3 regions of the Pseudomonas sp. TCU-HL1 genome follow, and region 3 is predicted to be linked to each of the others. Evidence: predicted binding sites of a transcription regulator. Region 3 holds the regulator's gene; each other region holds the start of a gene.
What was found. The regulator FliA, encoded in region 3, starts transcription of late flagellar genes. The targets are predictions, from matches to a motif close to CTAAAGTTTNNNNNNNNNNNGCCGNTAA.
Positions count from the first base shown of each region.

Region 1: THL1_RS06445 (methyl-accepting chemotaxis protein) is a predicted target of FliA. The motif match lies at 1,633-1,660, and genes of this name have one in related genera.
Region 2: THL1_RS07205 (methyl-accepting chemotaxis protein) is a predicted target of FliA. The motif match lies at 1,099-1,126, and genes of this name have one in related genera.

Region 1 covers NZ_CP015992.1:1,393,631-1,400,014, reverse strand. The annotation lists gene THL1_RS06455 (inorganic phosphate transporter) at 1-8, shown strand, start outside; gene THL1_RS06450 (helicase HerA-like domain-containing protein) at 123-1,616, opposite strand; gene THL1_RS06445 (methyl-accepting chemotaxis protein) at 1,742-3,619, shown strand; gene THL1_RS30265 (hypothetical protein) at 3,689-3,859, opposite strand; gene THL1_RS06440 (CBS domain-containing protein) at 3,871-4,296, opposite strand; gene purU (formyltetrahydrofolate deformylase) at 4,345-5,196, opposite strand; gene mvaT (histone-like nucleoid-structuring protein MvaT) at 5,521-5,898, shown strand; gene sbcB (exodeoxyribonuclease I) at 5,982-6,384, opposite strand, start outside.
Region 2 covers NZ_CP015992.1:1,551,628-1,558,011, forward strand. The annotation lists gene THL1_RS07205 (methyl-accepting chemotaxis protein) at 1-995, opposite strand, end outside; gene THL1_RS30270 (PSPA7_2676 family Cys-rich small protein) at 1,174-1,326, opposite strand; gene THL1_RS07210 (putative bifunctional diguanylate cyclase/phosphodiesterase) at 1,738-4,212, shown strand; gene THL1_RS07215 (CAP domain-containing protein) at 4,299-5,159, shown strand; gene THL1_RS07220 (monovalent cation:proton antiporter-2 (CPA2) family protein) at 5,403-6,384, opposite strand, start outside.
Region 3 covers NZ_CP015992.1:4,202,096-4,208,479, forward strand. The annotation lists gene THL1_RS19490 (protein-glutamate methylesterase/protein-glutamine glutaminase) at 1-30, opposite strand, end outside; gene THL1_RS19495 (chemotaxis protein CheA) at 75-2,282, opposite strand; gene THL1_RS19500 (protein phosphatase CheZ) at 2,306-3,094, opposite strand; gene THL1_RS19505 (chemotaxis response regulator CheY) at 3,114-3,488, opposite strand; gene fliA (RNA polymerase sigma factor FliA) at 3,571-4,317, opposite strand; gene fleN (flagellar synthesis regulator FleN) at 4,314-5,147, opposite strand; gene flhF (flagellar biosynthesis protein FlhF) at 5,215-6,384, opposite strand, start outside.

The sequences.
Region 1 (6,384 bases), 2.8 Mb from region 3:
TCGTCTGATTCGGACGAGCATGGAAAAGGGCGCCCTCGGGCGCCCTTTTTCGTTCCTGATCTTTATCATCTGTGGGAGCGAATTCATTCGCGAATGAATTCGCTCCCACAGATGATTTCCCCTCAACGACGCTTGCTGCCACCCAGCAAAGAGCCCATCAGGCCGCGCACCAATTGCCGGCCCAACTGGTTGGCCGCCTGGCGTACCGCCGTCTTCATTGCCTGGCTGGCGAAACTGCCCAGCAGCTCGCCAGCGAGATCACCGACCCCAGGCGAGTCCGTCGCAGTCTTGCCAGCCTTCTGCTCAGGCTCATTCACCGGCGCTGGAGCTGCACGAGCCGTGAGGATTTCGTACGCGGACTCGCGGTCGATCGGCTTGTCGTACCGGCCGGCCTGCGGCGAGCCACGCACCAGCGCGGCGCGTTCGCTGTCGTTCAGCGGACCGATTCGCGACTGCGGAGGTGCGATCGCCACGCGCTGGACCATAGCCGGCGTGCCCTTCTCTTCCAGGGTGCCTACCAAGGCCTCGCCAATGCCGAGCTCGGTGAGCACGGATAGGGTGTCGAATGTCGGATTCGGACGGAAGCCGTCGGCCACGGCACGCAAGGATTTCTGTTCCTTGGCGGTGAAGGCACGCAAGCCATGCTGGATACGCAGGCCAAGCTGGGCCAGCACATCGTCCGGAAGGTCACTCGGCGACTGGGTGACGAAGTAGACGCCAACGCCCTTGGAGCGGATCAACCGCACCACCTGCTCCAGACGCTCCTGCAACGCCTTCGGCGTGCCCGTGAACAGCAGATGCGCTTCATCGAAGAACAGCGCCAGCACCGGCTTGTCGGCATCGCCGCGCTCGGGCAACTGCTCGAAGAGTTCGGCCAGCAGCCAGAGCAGGAAGGTGGCATAGACCTTGGGGGATTCGTGGACCAGACGGCTGGCATCCAGCAGATGAATACGCCCGCGGCCGTCGCGGTCCGGCTGGAGGATGTCTTCCAGCTGCAGGGCCGGTTCGCCGAACAGCGCTTCGGCACCTTGCTGCTCCAGGGTGGCCAGGCGGCGCAGCAGGGCCTGGGCCGAAGCACCGGCGAACAGCGCGCGGTCCTCGCCAAGCAGTTCAGGGTGATCCTTGAGGTGGTTGAGCAGAGCCTTGAGATCCTTCAGGTCGAGCAGCAGCAGACCTTCGCGGTCGGCCACCTGGAAGGCGGCATAAAGTGCGGCCTGCTGGCTGTCGGTCAGCTCCAGCAGGTTGCCCAGCAGCAGCGGGCCCATTTCGCTCAGCGTGGTGCGCAAGGGGTGGCCGGATTGCCCGGCGACATCCCAGAGGGTGACCGGATACGCCTGGGGTTGATGGCCCAGCCAGGGCATGGAAGCAATGCGTTCGGCCACCTTGCCCTGGGGGTTGCCCGCCGCGCCGAGGCCACAGAGATCACCTTTTATATCGGCAGCGAAGACCGCCACACCGGCATCGCTGAACACTTCGGCCAGGCGCTGCAGCGTCACTGTCTTTCCGGTGCCGGTGGCGCCGGCGATCAGGCCGTGACGGTTGGCCAGTTTCATGGCCTGGGAGACGGCATTGCCCTCTGGGTCAGCGCCGAGAATCAGGGAACGTTGATCGGGCATTTCGCCTTCCTCGGGTTAAAGCTTTCGTTGATCCCCGCCGATATATAAACCGACGTTTCTACTCAGTTTTTCAGCACTCGCGTGCCATAAAGACTGGTGCCTGACCCAACCGGACGCAAGCAAACATGATCAAAAACCTCAGGTTCAGCCACAAGATTCTGCTCGCCGCCTCGCTGGTGGTCATTGCAGCCTTCTCGCTGTTCACCCTGTACAACGATTACTTGCAAAGGAATGCGCTCCGAGACGATTTGGAAAATTATCTGCAGGAAATGGGCGATGTCACCGCCAGCAATATCCAGAACTGGCTCTCGGGCCGGATTCTGCTGGTGGAAAGCGTTGCCGAATCCCTGGCCACCAACCCTTCGCCTGAAGCGGTGCCAGCCCTGCTGCAACAGCGCGCACTGACCTCCACCTTCGCCTTCACCTACTTCGGCACCCAGGACGGGCAGTTCACCATGCGCCCGGACAGCGCCATGCCCGAAGGCTACGACCCGCGCACCCGCCCCTGGTACCAGGGCGCCAAGAGCGCCGGCGGCACCACCCTCACCGAGCCTTACGTGGATGCGGCCACCAGCGAATTGATCATGACCATCGCCACGCCGGTGCAGTCCCTTGGCGTGGCCGGCGGCGACCTGAGCCTGCAAACGCTGGTGCAGATCGTCAACTCGCTGGACTTCGACGGCATGGGCTACGCCTTCCTGGTCAGCGCCGACGGCAAGGTCCTGGTGCACCCGAACAAGGACATGGTGATGAAGACCCTGCGGGACATCTACCCGCTGAACACACCGTCCATCAACACCGGTTTCAGCGAAGTCGAAGTGGACGGCACCACCCGCATCCTGACCTTCGCCCCGATCAAGGGCCTGCCCTCGGTGAACTGGTACATCGGCGTCTCGGTGGACAAGGGCAAGGCCTACGGGATGCTCAGCGAGTTCCGCAACTCGGCCATCATTGCCACCGTGATCGCCGTGGTGCTCATCATTGCCCTGCTGGGTATGCTGATCCGCGTGCTGATGCAACCGCTGCACACGATGGGCCGCGCCATGCAGGACATCGCCCAGGGTGAAGGCGACCTGACTCGCCGCCTGACGATCCACACCCAGGACGAGTTCGGCGAACTGGCCAGCGCGTTCAACCGTTTCGTCGAGCGTATCCACGGTTCCATCCGCGAAGTGTCTTCGGCCACCAACCAGGTGAACCAGGTCGCCAAGCTGGTGCTCAACGCCTCCAACTCCTCGATGAGCAACTCCGACGAGCAGGCCAACCGCACCAACAGCGTGGCCGCGGCGATCAACGAACTGGGCGCCGCCGCCCAGGAGATTGCCCGCAACGCCGCCGACGCCTCGCACCAGGCCTCCTCGGCCCGCACCCTGGCCGAAGACGGCCGCCAGGTGGTGGAGCGCACCATCTCCGCGATGAACGAACTGTCCGGGAAGATCCGCGCCTCCTGCGGCAACATCGAGACGCTGAACAGCAAGACCGTGAACATCGGCCAGATCCTCGAAGTGATCAAGGGCATCTCCGAACAGACCAACCTGCTGGCCCTCAACGCCGCCATCGAGGCCGCCCGCGCCGGGGAAGCCGGCCGTGGCTTCGCCGTGGTCGCCGATGAGGTGCGCAACCTGGCTCACCGCACCCAGGAGTCAGCCCAGGAAATCCAGCAGATGATCGAGGAGCTGCAGGTTGGCGCCCGCGAAGCGGTCACCACCATGACCGAGAGCCAGCGCTACAGCGAGCAGAGCGTGGAGATCGCCAACCAGGCAGGCTCGCGCCTGGGCAGCGTGACCCAGCGCATCGGCGAGATCGACGGCATGAACCAGTCGGTGGCCACCGCCACCGAGGAACAGACCGCCGTGGTCGACTCGCTGAACATGGACATCACCGAGATCAACACCCTCAACCAGGAAGGCGTGGAAAACCTCCAGGCCACCCTGCGCGCCTGTGCCGATCTGGATCAGCAGGCCGCGCGCCTGCAGCAGTTGGTGGGGAGCTTCCGCATCTGACGGCAGCCATGTGGGAGCGAATTCATTCGCGAATGATTTCGCTCCCACAGCGAACAAGAAGAAGGCGCCCTAGGGCGCCTTCTTCTTTTCTTCTTCCTGGAGCTTTCGCCACAACTCGGCGGCCTCGGGAAACTCAGTGCCATTTTCCTCGCTCAACTCGTCCGGGTCGTAGCGCCGCACACAGCCCTCACCCAGGGTGGGTGGCGGGCTGGACGTGGCGCGCTCACGTGGGTCGGCCATGGCCAGGCTCCTCAGACTTCCGGTGGTTGATCTGCGTCGTGCTGGGCAAAGGCCTTCACGGCACGCAGCACATCGCGGCGGCTGATCTGGCCGATGAGAACCCCCTCCTCCACCACCGGGAAGCGCCGTCGCTTGTCCCGCAGGAAGCGTTGGCAGACCTCGATGATGTCGGCCTCCGGAGACACCGTTTCCACCTGCGTCGACATGAAACTGCTGACGCTACCGCCAGCGGAGTCGTAATACGCGCTGGAAAGGATGGCGCGCAGGCAATCGCCCTCGGAGAGCATGCCGATCAGATGGCCCTGGGAGTCCACCACCGGCGCGCCGGAGATGCGGTGCTCGAGCAAACGGTCGGCTGCCAGGAAAAGGTCGGTATCGGATCGGAAGGTCACCAGATGGTGCGTCATGTAGTCGCGCACCTTGATCGACTTGAGCATGGGCGGGCTCCTCTGCCGGTGAACCGACGCAGGTGCCCGCCAACGGCATCAGTCGAACACGACGGTCTTGTTGTCGTGCACCAGCACCCGGTCTTCAAGGTGATAGCGTAGCCCACGGGACAGGACCATCTTCTCCACGTCCTTGCCGAAGCGAACCATGTCCTCGACGCTGTCGCGGTGGGTCACCCGCACCACATCCTGCTCGATGATGGGGCCGGCATCCAGCTCCTCGGTGACGTAGTGGCAGGTGGCGCCAATGAGTTTCACACCACGCAGCGAGGCCTGGTGATAAGGCTTGGCGCCGACGAAGGACGGCAGGAAGCTGTGGTGGATGTTGATCACCTGGTGCGCGTAACGCTGGCACAGCTCCGGCGGGAGTATCTGCATGTAGCGGGCGAGCACCACGGTATCGGCGTTGTGCGCTTCCACCAGGCGGGAAACCTCGTCGAACGCCGGCTGCTTGTTCTTCGGATCCACTGGCACATGGAAGTACGGAATACCGTGCCACTCCACCATGCTGCGCAGATCGTCGTGGTTGGCGATGACGCAAGGAATCTCGCAATCGAGTTCTCCGCTATGCCAGCGGTGCAGCAGGTCGGCCAGGCAGTGGGAGTCGCGGCTGGCCATCAGCACCACGCGCTTCTTCACTTCGGAGTCGGTCACACGCCAGTCCATGGAGAACTCGCGGGCAATAGGCGCGAACGCCTGACGGAAACCGTCCAGGTCGAACGGCAGGGAATCAGCACGGATTTCATGGCGCATGAAGAACCAGCCGCTCTGATTATCCGAGTGATGGCTGGCCTCGGTAATCCAGCCGTTGTAGGTAGCCAGGAAGTTACTGACCTTGGCTACGATGCCGACGCCGTCCGGACAGGCAATCACCAGACGAAATGTGCGCATGGGGGAACACTCCAGAGACTTCGCAAAAGCGGCCATTCTAGCCAATGTGCGCAAAAACTTCAGTCACCTCCTGGCCCGCAAGGGATTGCCAGTGGTCAGCAAAGAATTCCCGATGCACAACTAAGGGTCGCCCGGCGGCTGCGTTATAGCGCTAGCCAGCATGCAAATACGCATTTGCGATGCTATGGGACTAATATGAAATAGAAGGCGCCAACAATGCGTACAAAAGTTTTCCTGCTTATTTACTTGCAGATAATCGCTGTCTATTATTGCTGACACTTCGCAATCGCAAGTCACCATACGATTCCAACAAGGGACGCCGACATGTCGCTGATCAACGAATACCGGGCAACGGAAGAAGCCATCAAGGAGCTCCAAGAGCGCCTGAAGAACCTGTCCCAGGACGACAAACTGAAGAAAGAGCTGGAATTCGAAGGCAAACTGCGCACGCTGATGGGCGAATACCAGAAGTCCCTGCGTGACATCATTGCCCTGCTCGATCCGGACGCCCGCTCCAGCAAGGCACCGCGCGCCGCCAAGGCCGCTGCAACCAGCAAGCGCGCCCGCAAGGTCAAGCAGTACAAGAACCCGAACACCGGCGAAGTCATCGAAACCAAAGGTGGCAACCACAAGACTCTGAAAGAGTGGAAAGCCAAGTGGGGCGCCGACACCGTTGAAGGCTGGGCCACCATTCTGGGCTAAGCCTCCGGCAATAAAAAACGCCAGCATCTGCTGGCGTTTTTTATTGGCATCGGTAAATCCCCGGAAAGTTTCCAGGGCCGCCATCACAACTGGTAGCGGCTACCCAGTTCCGTCGCATAACGACGCCACTCCAGCAACACTGCCTCCTCCTTCGGGTCAGCCTTGGCCTGAATTTCATCCAGGGCCCGGAAGAAACTCGCCAAGGTATTAGGTGCCCCGAATTCCGGGCTCATCAGCCGATTTCTGCAGAACTCCGTCCAGCGTGATTGGTCCGTTTCCGACAAAGTTTCAGGGAAGTTTCTAGCGCGGTATCGGAACAACAACTCCGGCAAGCGCGGGTCGTCGAATGGCCAGTTCTCGCGGGACAAGCGCTGCGGATCGGCTCGCCGCACTTGTTCGCAGAGCCGGCGATCACGCTCGCCCAGGAATCCGTCATACAACTGCTGCTCCGGATCTTCCTGCGAGGCGAAAGCTTCTTCCGCATAA
Region 2 (6,384 bases), 2.7 Mb from region 3:
GCGAAGTGCTTGCGCATCTGCCCCAGCAACTGGCTGCTCATGTCCTGGAACTGCAGGGCGGTGATGGCCTGGTCGACGCCGCCACCCACTTCCAGGGCGATCCGGTCCAGTTCCTGGATCACCTTCAGGGTGTGGCGGTTCATGCTTTCCAGGTCTTCCAGCATGTGGTGCAACTGCTGTTTGGAATCCAGGGCGAAACCCATGTCCTTGTCCGCCAGCTGGGCGATGGCTTTTTCCGCGTCCTGGATTTCGCGATAGACCACGTCCACGTGCTCGCGAATCTGCTCGGAGAAGCCGGTGGAACGCGTGGACAGTGCCCGCACTTCGTCCGCCACCACGGCGAAGCCCCGGCCGCTCTCGCCGGCGCGCGCGGCCTCGATGGCGGCGTTCAGCGCCAGCAGGTTGGTCTGCTTGGCGATGGCGTCCATGTCGTGGGTGGATTTCAGGATATCGGCGATCTTCTGCGTTACCCGGTCCATGCGCTTCACCAGCTCCTGGGAGGTCTGGCTGGTTTCCAGGGTGGCTTCCACGAACAGGCCCAGGGTGTTGCGGGTAGTGGCGATGAACTCCTGGAAGTTCATGCCTTCGTCGTCACTGGATTGATTGCCGTAGCGCTCGATCAGGGAATGGGAATGGGCGCGCTGCTGGTCGATGCGTGCGGCGAGGCTGTGGAAGCTGTCGCCGAGGCGAACGATGGCGTCCTGCAGCAGCCCGTCAATCTGCCCCGCATGGGCCTGGAGGGTGCCGAGGTGCTCATCCACCGCATCCTGCGCTTGTTGCCAATCGGGCGCTGCCACCAGCGGCTGCGCGTTCGCCTGCGCCGTAGCCGGGCGGGCCTCCCGTTGCAGCCAGGCCAGCGACAGGCTGGCCAGCCAGCCACCGCCCAGCACCAGCCACACCGGCACATCGACGGCGACCATGCCGGCGCAGGCCAGCCAGATCAGGGAATGCAGGGCCACGCCCTTGAGCGGGTTGGCGGACGACGGATGCGACATGGAGCACTCCCTTGCCAGGATGGATTGACCGAAAGACGGCCCCAGGCTGTGTGAAAACTACTGTGCCCGGTTGTGCGGTGTTTCCCCGCAGCCTGTGAAAAGGCCATCGGCAACGCTGGATAAAACTAGAGGGTCAATGGGTACTGTCAAATAGCTATCCAGCCTCTTTTTTCGCTATTCATCCTGCTGTTTCCGTCTCGTCCTCCACGAGACTCAGGTAGCGATGGGCGCCGCAGCGCAGGCAACGCTGGCAAATCATGGGCACGGCGCCCACGTCGGTACGAAATCCCTCGGTCCAGTGGCAACCGAGCAGGAAGCAACGAATACGCATGGCTCCTCTCCCGGGGGCGTACCCCCTGGTTCGATCGGGCAGTGGTGGATGGAACTGCACTTGCCTTGTTCTTGTTGGAGGCATGGATCGTGTTCGAGCATCGACCGCGTCCCTAGAACCGGCAACCTAAACGGTCGAACGGTGGCGCCGTTGGTCGGGATGAGCCTCCCGGCGGGCGGATAGCCCTTGGCCGGATGTCCCGGCGGGGGGCGAAATCCTGCGAAGGATTGTGCCGCTCTGCGGGCCGGTGCCGGCATTAGCTGGTCATTTGCCGACTATGCTTGGTTGGCGGTCGAACACAGCGCTTCGGGCGGGTCGATGCTCGTTGCGGTTCGTGCCGGCGCCGTCGATTCGTGGGGTTCGGATGCCGTTTCTGATTCGTGCGTCGGAAGGCATGCTGGAGATCGTGAAATGGATTTTTTCAAGAGCGAGAACGCAGCAGGGCAGGCCATATTCAGCACCCGCTCGCGCCCGGCCCGATGGCACCGCATGTACTTCTTCCTCGCCGGCTTCGACGTGCTGGTCGTCGTACTGAGCGTGCTGCTGAATCACCTGATCGTCGATACCTATCACCGCTCCATCAAGGCCAACCAGTCCTGGGTCCTGCAGTTGTCCAGCTACTCGACGCTGGGCAGCCTGGCCTCGGCCGTCAACGCGCCGGGCAACAACGTGTTCGACACCCACGATGTCGAGGCCGAACACCGGAACATGAGCGAGGCGCTGCGTGCCTTCAACGATCACCTGGCGACGGCACGGCAGCAGTTGCAGGGCCGCATCGAAAACCAGGTCGAACACAGCGCGGATATCCAGGCCTACGCGCTGGCGCTGAAGGATGAAGTCGACGCCGTCGACGTGGCGATGGTCGAGATGGTGAACGAGGCCTTGCTGATCTTTTCGTACTTTCGCGACGGGCAGTCGGACAATGCCGGCAAGCGCATGGCAACCATGGACCGGAAGTATTCCGAGCTGCTCGCCTCGCTTGCCGCCGTGCGGGAGCGCGTCGGGTTGATTCAAAGCAAGCTCCTGGAAGAGGAGCTGGAGTCGGTCGAATTCCTGCGCCGGATCGAGTACGCCATCATGCTGTTCGTGCTGCTGATGGTCAGTGCGGCGATGCTCTACGGGAGCAAGATCCGCCGGGAGATGGAAGCGCACGCCGCCGAGCGGGAGGGCTACCTCACGGTGCTGCGCGAAAGCGAGCGGCAGTTCCGCCAGCAGGCGTCGTTACTGGACAAGGCCCAGGATGCGATCGTGGTTCATGGGATGGACCATCGCATCCTGTACTGGAACAAGAGCGCCGAGCGCCTGTACGGATTGTCGAAGGAGGAGGCCTTGGGCCAATCGGCGCAGGAACTGATCTACCAGGGCCAATCCGCGTTCAACGAAGCAACCGACAGGCTGATCGAAGTGGGGGACTGGGCCGGCGAGGTCACGCTCAAGCGCCGGGACGGCAGCCTGATCACCCTGGAAAGCCACCGCACCCTGGTACGGGACGATGACGGCCAGCCGCAATCCGTCCTGTCGATCAACACCGACATCACCCACCGCAAGACGGCGGAACAGGAGGTCAAGCGACTGGCCTTCTACGACCAGTTGACCGGTCTGGCCAACCGGCGACTTTTGCTGGATCGCTTGCAGCATCTGCTGGCAGTCAGCGCCCGCAGCCTGCATACCAGTGCGGTCATACTCATCGACCTGGACAACTTCAAGGCCCTGAACGACACGCTGGGGCACGACCGCGGGGACATGCTGCTGCAGCAGGTCGCCCATCGCCTTTCCAACTGCATACGCGAAAGTGACACCGTGGCCCGGCTGGGCGGCGACGAATTCGTGGTGCTGCTGGAGAACCTGAATGAGAGCCCTCCGGAAGCGGCCATTCAGGTCAAGGCGATTGGTGAGAAGATCATCGACGCGCTGAACATTTCCTACCCGCTGGATGGCTACGACCATCACAGCACCCCCAGCCTCGGCATTGCCCTGTTCCAGGGCCAGTTGAACACCGTCGACGACATCATGAAGCGCGCGGACCTGGCGATGTACCGCGCCAAGGCGGCGGGTCGCAACACCATGCGGTTCTTCGACCCGGAGATGCAGGCGGTCGCCACGGCACGTGCCCGGCTCGAAGCAGACTTGCGCCAGGGCTGGCAGAACAAGGAACTCGTGCTGCATTTCCAGCCGCAGGTGAACAGCGAAGGGCAGGTGATCGGGGCCGAGGCGCTGATGCGATGGCAGCACCCGGAACGCGGCGCCATCCTGCCCACCGAGTTCGTGCCGTTGGCCGAGGAAACCGGGTTGATCCTGCCGTTGGGGCATTGGGTGCTGCAGAGCGCTTGCGCCCAGCTGACGGCTTGGTCGAAGCATCCGGAAACCGCCCGCCTGGGCATGGCTGTGAATGTCAGCGCACGCCAGTTCCACCACCCTGATTTCGTCGGAGAGGTGCTGGAAGTGCTGAGGTGCACCGGGGCCGATCCGAAGAAGCTGAAGCTGGAACTGACCGAAGGGCTGCTGGTGGAAGACATGGAAAGCACCATTGCCAAGATGATGGAGCTGAAGGAAATCGGCATCGGCCTGTCCCTGGATGACTTTGGCACCGGCTACTCGTCGCTGTCCTACCTGAAGAGCCTGCCGCTGGACCAGCTGAAGATCGATCAGTCGTTCATCCGCGATGTGCTGGTGGACCCCAACGATGCGGCCATTGCCTGCGCGATCGTAAGCCTGAGCCGGATCCTTGGGCTTTCCGTGATTGCCGAAGGCGTCGAGACCGAAGCCCAGCGTGCCTTCCTGTTCAGCCATGGCTGCAAGACCTACCAGGGCTACCTGTTTTCCCCGCCGATGCCGGCCGAGCGGTTCAGGGAGTACGTGCACGCGCGGTCGATGGCCGAGCACTGATTTCCCGGCAAGGTGCTGAACCTTGCCTGGGCGCCGCAGTCATAGCCCGGTCCCGATGTCATCATTCCCCTCTCGCAAGCCCTGTCATGTCCCCGATCATTCGCACCTTTCGCCTGGCTCCGTTGCTCCCCGTCGCCCTGTTGTCCCTGTTCGCCAACCCCGCCCAGGCCGGCGATGAGCGACAGTTGCTGGCCGCCATCAACGACTACCGTACCCACAGCCAACGTTGCGGGTGGCGCACGGTCCAGGGGGCGCCGCCGCTGGTGCTGAAGTCCAGCGTGGCCTTGCCGGTGGAGTATCGGGGGGAGCTGCGAAGGGGGTTGAGCAACGCCGGCTACCAGGCGGGCGAGGTGCGCACCATCCGGCTGTCCGGGGCGCGTGACGCTGGGGCGGCTTTCAAGATGCTCCGCAATGATTACTGCAGCGACCTGCTCGACCGGCAGGTGGCCGATATTGGCATCAGCCGCAATGGCAACCAGTGGCGCGTGGTGCTTGCGCGGCCATTGGCCAGCGCGCAATTGGGCGATGCCCGCTCGGCGGGCCGGACGCTGCTGGCCCAGGTCAACGCCGCGCGGGCCAAACCGCGTCGGTGTGGCAGCAAGCGTTTCGCCGCTGCGCGTCCCCTGACCTGGAGCGCCGCCCTCGGAACCGCCGCCCAGCGGCACAGCCGCTCCATGGCTGAGCGCGATTACTTCTCCCACAACGACCCTAACGGCGATTCGCCGTTCGACCGGGCGCAGGCCGCCGGTTACCGGGGCCGGCAGGTCGGCGAAAACATCGCTGCCGGCCAGGGCTCGCCCCGCGCTGCCATGGACAGCTGGCTGGCTAGCCCCGGCCATTGCGCCAATCTGATGAACCCCCGCTTCACCCACGTCGGCGCGGCCTATGCCTCGCAGATCCGCAGCGAGAACGGCATCTACTGGACGATGATGTTCGGCGCGCCGTGACTCCGGGCTCTCCATTGTGGGAGCGAATTCATTCGCGATGTGTTTGGGGGCCTTGCCACCACTGATGGGTATTGCTTCACTCCAGCGGAGCGCCGCCCGCCACATCCTGCGGAGCTGATGAAGCCAGGTAGGGTGCGCTGTGCGCACCAACGGTTGAACGAGGCGCAAGAGTTGATCCCGCGATCGGTGCACATGGCGCACCCTACGTTGGGGGCTGTGCAGGTCATGCCGCGAAGCCCGACGTCATTGCACACCCTTGTCCTCGATCAGGTCGGCGTCGAACAGGTGCTCCAGTTCCGTGCGGGCTTCGCGGGCGGTCTGGATCATGGCGGCGTCGTCGTTGTAGACCCGGTGCTGGGCGGCGAGCACTTCCTCGTCGTGGCGCTGGAAGCGGCGGATGCGCGCGTTGGCCCGGTCTTCGTCGAGGCCCATGCCGAGCAGGGCCTGGCGGCTCATTTCCAGGGCGGAGTGGAAGGTCTCGCGCACGGGCACGGCGCCGAGGTCGAGCAGGCGATGGACATGCTGGCGGTTGCGCGCGCGGGCGATGATCTTGATGTGCGGGTAGAGGTGTTTCACCCGTTCGGCGGTCTTGAGGTTGGTGTCCGGATCGTCGGTGGCGATGATCAGGAAATCGGCCTTGTCCACCTTGGCCGCGCGGAGGATTTCCGGACGCAGCGGGTCGCCGTAGTAGATGGGCATGCTCCCCAGGCTGCGGCCGTAGTCGATCATTTCCACGGCGGTATCCAGCGCCACGAAGGGCACGCGCTGGGCGCGCAGCACACGGGCGATGATCTGGCCCATGCGGCCCATGCCGGCGACCACCACGCGCGGTTCGTCACTGTCGATACGGGCATATTCCTCCGGCACATCCACCGGCGCCGGCCTGGCCTTGAACAGGCGGAACAGGACCAGCACCAGCAGCGGTGTGATGGCCATGGACAGGGTGATACCGAGTACCAGCAGGTCGTGCAGGCGGTTGTCCAGCAGCTTCTGCTCGAAGGCCAGTTTGAACACCACGAAGGCGAACTCGCCGCCGGCGGCCAGTATGATGCCCAGGCGAATGGCGTGGGCGCGATCCAGTCCGCCACCGTGACGGCCGACGAGATAGAGCAGCGGGAGCTTGATCAGCACCAGCAGAAGGGTCAGGCCGATGACCAGCAGCGGCTCGTTCAGCAGCAGGCCGAAGTCGGCGGTCATGCCCACGCTGATGAAGAACAGGCCGAGC
Region 3 (6,384 bases):
GTCATCCACCACCAGAACCTTGACTGCCATAAGAAAAAAGCTCCTAGCGGGCGGCCATTGCTGGCCGCCCCAGATCAGCCACGGCGCGCGTAATGCTTGAGCATGCTCGGCACGTCGAGGATCAGTGCGATACGGCCGTCACCGGTGATGGTGGCGCCGGACATGCCCGGCGTGCCCTGGAGCATCTTGCCCAGCGGCTTGATCACCACCTCTTCCTGCCCGACCAGTTGGTCGACCACGAAGCCGATGCGCTGGGTGCCCACGGAGAGAATCACCACGTGCCCCTCGCCCTGCTCTTCCACCGCCGCGTCGCGAACCAGCCAGCGCTTGAGGTAGAACAGCGGCAGGGCCTTGTCGCGGACGATCACCACTTCCTGGCCGTCCACCACGTTGGTGCGGGACAGGTCGAGGTGGAAGATCTCGTTGACGTTGACCAGCGGGAATGCGAACGCCTGGTCGCCCAGCATCACCATCAGGGTCGGCATGATCGCCAGGGTCAGCGGGACCTTGATGACGATCTTCGAGCCATGGCCCTTCTGCGAGAACACGTTCACCGTGCCGTTGAGCTGGGAAATCTTGGTCTTCACCACGTCCATGCCGACGCCGCGGCCGGACACGTCGGAAATCTCGGTCTTGGTCGAGAAGCCCGGGGCGAAGATCAGGTTGTAGCATTCCAGCTCAGTCAGGCGCTCGGCGGCATCCTTGTCCAGCAGGCCCTTCTCCACCGCCTTGGCACGCAGCACTGCTGCATCCATGCCCTTGCCGTCGTCGGTGATCATCAGAAGGATGTGGTCGCCTTCCTGCTCGGCGGACAGGACCACCCGGCCGGTACGCGGTTTGCCAGCGGCCTCGCGCTCCTCGGGGGACTCGATGCCGTGGTCGACGGCGTTGCGCACCAGGTGCACCAGCGGGTCGGCCAGGGCCTCGACCAGGTTCTTGTCCAGGTCGGTTTCCTCGCCCACCAGCTCGAGGTTGATTTCTTTCTTCAGGTTGCGCGCCAGGTCACGGACCAGGCGCGGGAAGCGGCCGAAGACCTTCTTGATCGGCTGCATCCGCGTCTTCATTACCGCAGTCTGCAGGTCGGCGGTGACCACGTCCAGGTTGGACACGGCCTTGGCCATCGATTCGTCGCCACTGTTGGCACCCAGGCGCACCAGGCGATTACGCACCAGCACCAGCTCGCCGACCATGTTCATGATCTCGTCCAGGCGCGCGGTATCCACCCGTACGGTGGTTTCCGCTTCGCTGGCCACGGCCGGGCCGGCGGCGCCGTTGCCAGTGGCAGGCGTCTGGCGTGGCGCGGGCTCAGCCTTGGCCAAAGGCTTGGGAGCCGGCGCAGCGGCCGGGCGGCTCGCCACCGCGGCAGTTGCGACAGCGGGTTCCTCGGCAGCACCGGAGAACTTGCCCGAGCCGTGCAGCTGGTCAAGGAGCGCTTCGAATTCGTCGTCGGTGATGTTTTCGCCAGCCGCTCCAGCGACCGCAGCGACCGGCGCGGCCGGAGCACTGGCAGCCACTTCCACGATGCCACCGAACTTGCCCTTGCCGTGCAGCTGGTCGAGCAGACCCTCGAACTCGTCGTCCGAGATATCGTCACCCGCACCCGCCGTGGCGACAGCCGCGGCTGCAGCCTGGGCGACTACAGGGGGTTGTGCTTCCGCAGCAGCGACAAACTTGCCCTTGCCGTGCAGTTGGTCCAGCAGCGCTTCGAACTCGTCGTCGGTGATTTCGTCGGCGGCCGCAGTGGACTCGGCCACCACACCGGCGTTATCGCCGAGGGCGTCCAGCAACTGTTCGAACTCACTGTCGGTGATGTCCGCGGATGCTGCGACTGGAGCAGGCGCTTCGACCATCGGAGCCGATGCAGCGGGAGCCACGGAAACGGGTTCAGCGCCATTCGGCTCGGCCAGCCGCGACAGCGCTGCGAGCAGCTCAGGTGTTGCGGGCGTCGGCTCGCTGCGCTCGCGCACCTCGCTGAACATCTCGTTGACCGCGTCCAGGGCCTGCAGCACCACGTCCATCAACTCGGCATCCACGCGGCGCTCGCCCTTGCGCAGAATGTCGAAGACGTTTTCGGCGATATGGCAGCATTCCACCAGGGTATTGAGCTGGAGGAAGCCAGCGCCGCCCTTCACGGTATGGAAACCACGGAATATCGCGTTGAGCAGGTCCATGTCGTCCGGGCGGCTTTCCAGCTCGACCAGCTGCTCGGACAGTTGCTCCAGAATCTCGCCGGCCTCTACCAGGAAGTCCTGGAGGATTTCTTCATCGGCGTCGAAGCTCATATGAGCGCTCCATAGGGTTTACCTTAAAATCCAAGGCTGGATAGCAGATCGTCGACGTCGTCCTGTCCGGACACTACGTCTTCACGTATATCGGCATGGATCTGCGGACCTTCACCCCTCGAAGGGTTTTTTTGTTGCTCCAGCTCGGCGAGCAGCGCGGCGTGGTCGTGCTCGATACCGGCGTAGCGATCCACCTGGCTGGCCATCATCACCAGCTTGACCAGGTTGCTTTCCACCTCGGTGACCAGTTGGGTCACGCGCTTGATCACCTGGCCGGTGAGGTCCTGGTAATCCTGGGCTAGCAGGATGTCGTTGAGCTTGCCGGACAGTGCGTCGGTATCGCGCTGGCTGCGGGCGAGGAACTGCTCGATACGGCGGGCCAGGTCACGGAAACCGTCCGCCCCGATTTCCCGGCGCATGAAGCGCCCCCACTCCTCGCCCAACTGCTGGGCGTCATCGCTCAGCCCATTGAGCAGCGGCGCGCTCTCCTCCACCAGGTCCATGGTGCGGTTAGCGGCCTTCTCGGTCATATGCACCACGTAGGACAAGCGATCCGTCGCATCGGCGATCTGCGACATTTCCTGGGCGTGGGGCAGGTGCGGGTCGATCTGGAAGTTGACGATGGCGTTGTGCAGCTCGCGGGTGAGCTTGCCCACTTCCTGGTACAGGCCGCGATCCCGGACGTGATTGAGTTCGTGGATGAGTTGCACGGCATCGGTGAAATTGCCTTTCTCCAGGCTTTCCACCAATTCCCGAGCACGGACTTTCAGGGTCGACTCGAAGTCGACCAGCAGGTGTTCGTTCTGGTCCATGGTGCCCTCGCGGCTGGCGTCAGCCGTTGACCCGCTCGAAGATCTTCTCGATTTTTTCTTTCAGCACCTGGGCAGTGAAAGGCTTGACCACATAACCGTTCACACCGGCCTGGGCCGCTTCGATGATCTGGTCGCGCTTGGCCTCGGCCGTCACCATCAGGACCGGCAGGTGCTTCAGGCGCTCGTCGGCACGCACGGCACGCAGCAGGTCGATACCGGTCATGCCGGGCATGTTCCAGTCGGTCACGAGGAAATCGAAGTTGCCGCTGTGCAGCATCGGCAGGGCCGTGGTGCCGTCATCGGCTTCGGCGGTATTGGTGAAACCCAAGTCGCGCAAGAGGTTCTTGATGATGCGTCTCATCGTCGAGAAATCATCAACGATGAGGATTTTCATGTTCTTGTCCAAGTCGACCTCCGTACAGTCTCAAACGCCCCTCTTGCCGGGTGCGCCATTCAATTCTGAAAGCGGTGTGCGTTCAGCGCGCGCGCCATTCGCCGAGCCGCGCGCGCAGACGGGCCGCGCACTGGCTATGCAACTGGCTGACCCGCGATTCGCTGACCCCCAGCACTTCACCGATTTCCTTCAAGTTCAGTTCTTCGTCGTAATACAGCGCCAGCACCAGGCGCTCACGCTCCGGCAGGTTCGCGATGGCATCGGCCAGCGCAGCCTGGAAGCGTTCTTCTTCCAGATCTTGGGAGGGTGAGAATTGGGTGACACCGGCGTCCTCGAGCGCACCGCCCTGCTCGCCGTCCTGTAACAGGTCGTCGAAGCTGAACAGGCGGCTGCCCAAGGTGTCGCTCAGGATGCCGTAGTAGTCTTCGAGACTCAATCCAAGTTCGGCAGCAACTTCCTGATCTTTAGCGTCGCGACCGGTTCTCGCTTCAATCGTGCGGATCGCGTCACTCACCATGCGGGTATTGCGGTGGACCGAACGCGGCGCCCAATCGCCCTTGCGGACCTCGTCGAGCATGGCCCCGCGAATGCGGATACCGGCATAGGTTTCAAAGCTGGCGCCCTTGCTGCCGTCGTACTTCTTCGAGGCTTCGAGCAAACCAATCATCCCGGACTGCATCAGGTCTTCCACCTGAACGCTGGCAGGCAGGCGCGCCAGCAGGTGATAAGCGATGCGCTTGACCAGGGGGGCATAGCGCTCGATCAGCTGATGTTGCGAATCCCTTGCCTGTGCCTTGCTGTACATACGCAGTCCAGTGGCAGGTGTCATACAGGCGTTTCCGCGCTCGACTGTCTGACCAGCCGCTCGACGAAGAACTCCAGGTGGCCCCGCGGATTGGCCGGCAGCGGCCAGCTGTCGACCTTCTGTGCGATGGCCTTGAAGGCCAGCGAGCACTTTGAGCGGGGGAAGGCTTCATAGACCGCGCGCTGCTTCTGCACGGCCTTGCGTACCGACTCGTCATAGGGGACGGCGCCGACATACTGCAGGGCGACATCGAGGAAACGGTCGGTAACCTTGGTCAGCTTGGCGAACAGGTTGCGCCCTTCCTGCGGGCTGTGGGCCATGTTGGCCAGGACGCGGAAGCGGTTCATGCCGTAGTCACGGTTCAGCAACTTGATCAGCGCGTAGGCGTCGGTGATGGAGGTCGGCTCGTCGCAGACGACCACTATCACTTCCTGCGCCGCACGGACGAAGCTGACCACCGAATCACCGATGCCGGCGGCGGTGTCGATCACCAGTACGTCGAGGTTGTCGCTGATATCGCTGAATGCCTGGATCAGGCCGGCGTGCTGCATGGGCGAAAGCTGCACCATGCTCTGGGTGCCGGAGGCGGCCGGGACGATGCGGATGCCCCCCGGCCCCTGCAACAGCACGTCGCGCAGGTCGCATTCGCCATTGATCACATCGGCCAGGGTGCGCTTGGCCGTGAGGCCGAGCAGGACGTCGACGTTGGCCAGACCGAGGTCGGCGTCCAACAACATGACGCGGCGACCGAGATCGGCCAGTGCCAGCGAAAGGTTCACCGACACGTTGGTCTTGCCGACGCCGCCCTTGCCGCCGGTCACCGCGATCACCTGTACGGGATGAATACTACCCATTTCAAATACCTTGCCTTAGGGGCCATTTGGCGGTACTGCACCGCCCCTTGGGGCGGCTCATGATTCTTCAACCGGCGCGACGCGCCGGATTCTGGTAGAGCCCGGCGAACAGATCGGCCATGGCTTCTTCACTTGGGTCTTCCGGCGCCTGGAGGCTAACCGCTCGGCTCACCAACTGGTGGCTGCGGGGAACCTGCAGATCATCCGGGATTCGGGGCCCGTCAGCCAGATAGGCTACCGGGAGATGCTGGCCGATAGCCAGCCCCAAAACCTCGCCCAGACTGGCCGCTTCGTCCGCCTTGGTAATGACGCAACCGGCCAAGCCACAACGCTTGTAGCTGTGATACGCGGCCTTGAGCACCTGGCTCTGGCTGGTGGCGGCCATCACCAGGTAATTCTTCGCGTTTATCGCACGGCTGGCCAGCGCTTCGAGCTGCATGGCCAGGGCCGGATCGTTGGCCGGCAGACCAGCGGTATCGATCAGCACCACACGCTTGCGGACCAGGGGCGCCAGGGCCTGGGTCAGAGACTGCCCCGGATCGACATGGGTCACCGGCACGTTGAGGATGCGGCCCAGGGTCTTGAGCTGCTCCTGGGCGCCGATACGGAAGCTGTCCATGCTCACCAGGGCGACGTTCTGGGCGCCGTACTTCAGCACGTAGCGCGCAGCCAGCTTGGCCAGGGTGGTGGTTTTGCCCATTCCGGCCGGGCCGACCAGGGCGATCACGCCGCCCTCCTCCAGCGGTTCGACCTGCGGCGTGCGAATGGCATGGGACAGATGCGCCAGCAGCATGCGCCAGGCCTGGCGGGGCTCATTGACCTTGGCCACCTTGTCCAGCAATGCGCGCCCCAGCTCGGCTGGCAGCCCCATGCGCTGCAGGCGGCGCCACAGGCTGGCCTGCTGGGGACGGCGGCTCTGCATCTGGCCCCAGGCGATGGAGCCCAGCTGCACTTCGATCAGTTCGCGCAGGCCACTCAGCTCGAAACGCATAGCGTCCAGGGCAGTCTGGTCCACGGCGGCGGGCTTCGGCGCACTGACCGGCTCCACCGGACGCGGGCGGCTCATGGCTGCGGCCAGGGCGAACTCGGGCAGCTCCGATTCGATAGCGGTCAGCGGCTCACCGGCGAACAATTGACGGTCCTTGCCGGCATCGGCCACGGCGCGGGTGGTCAGTTCGGCCTGAGCCTGGACGATGCGCGCCTGCGTCTTGCGCAACTCGGCTTCGAGGACCGGGTT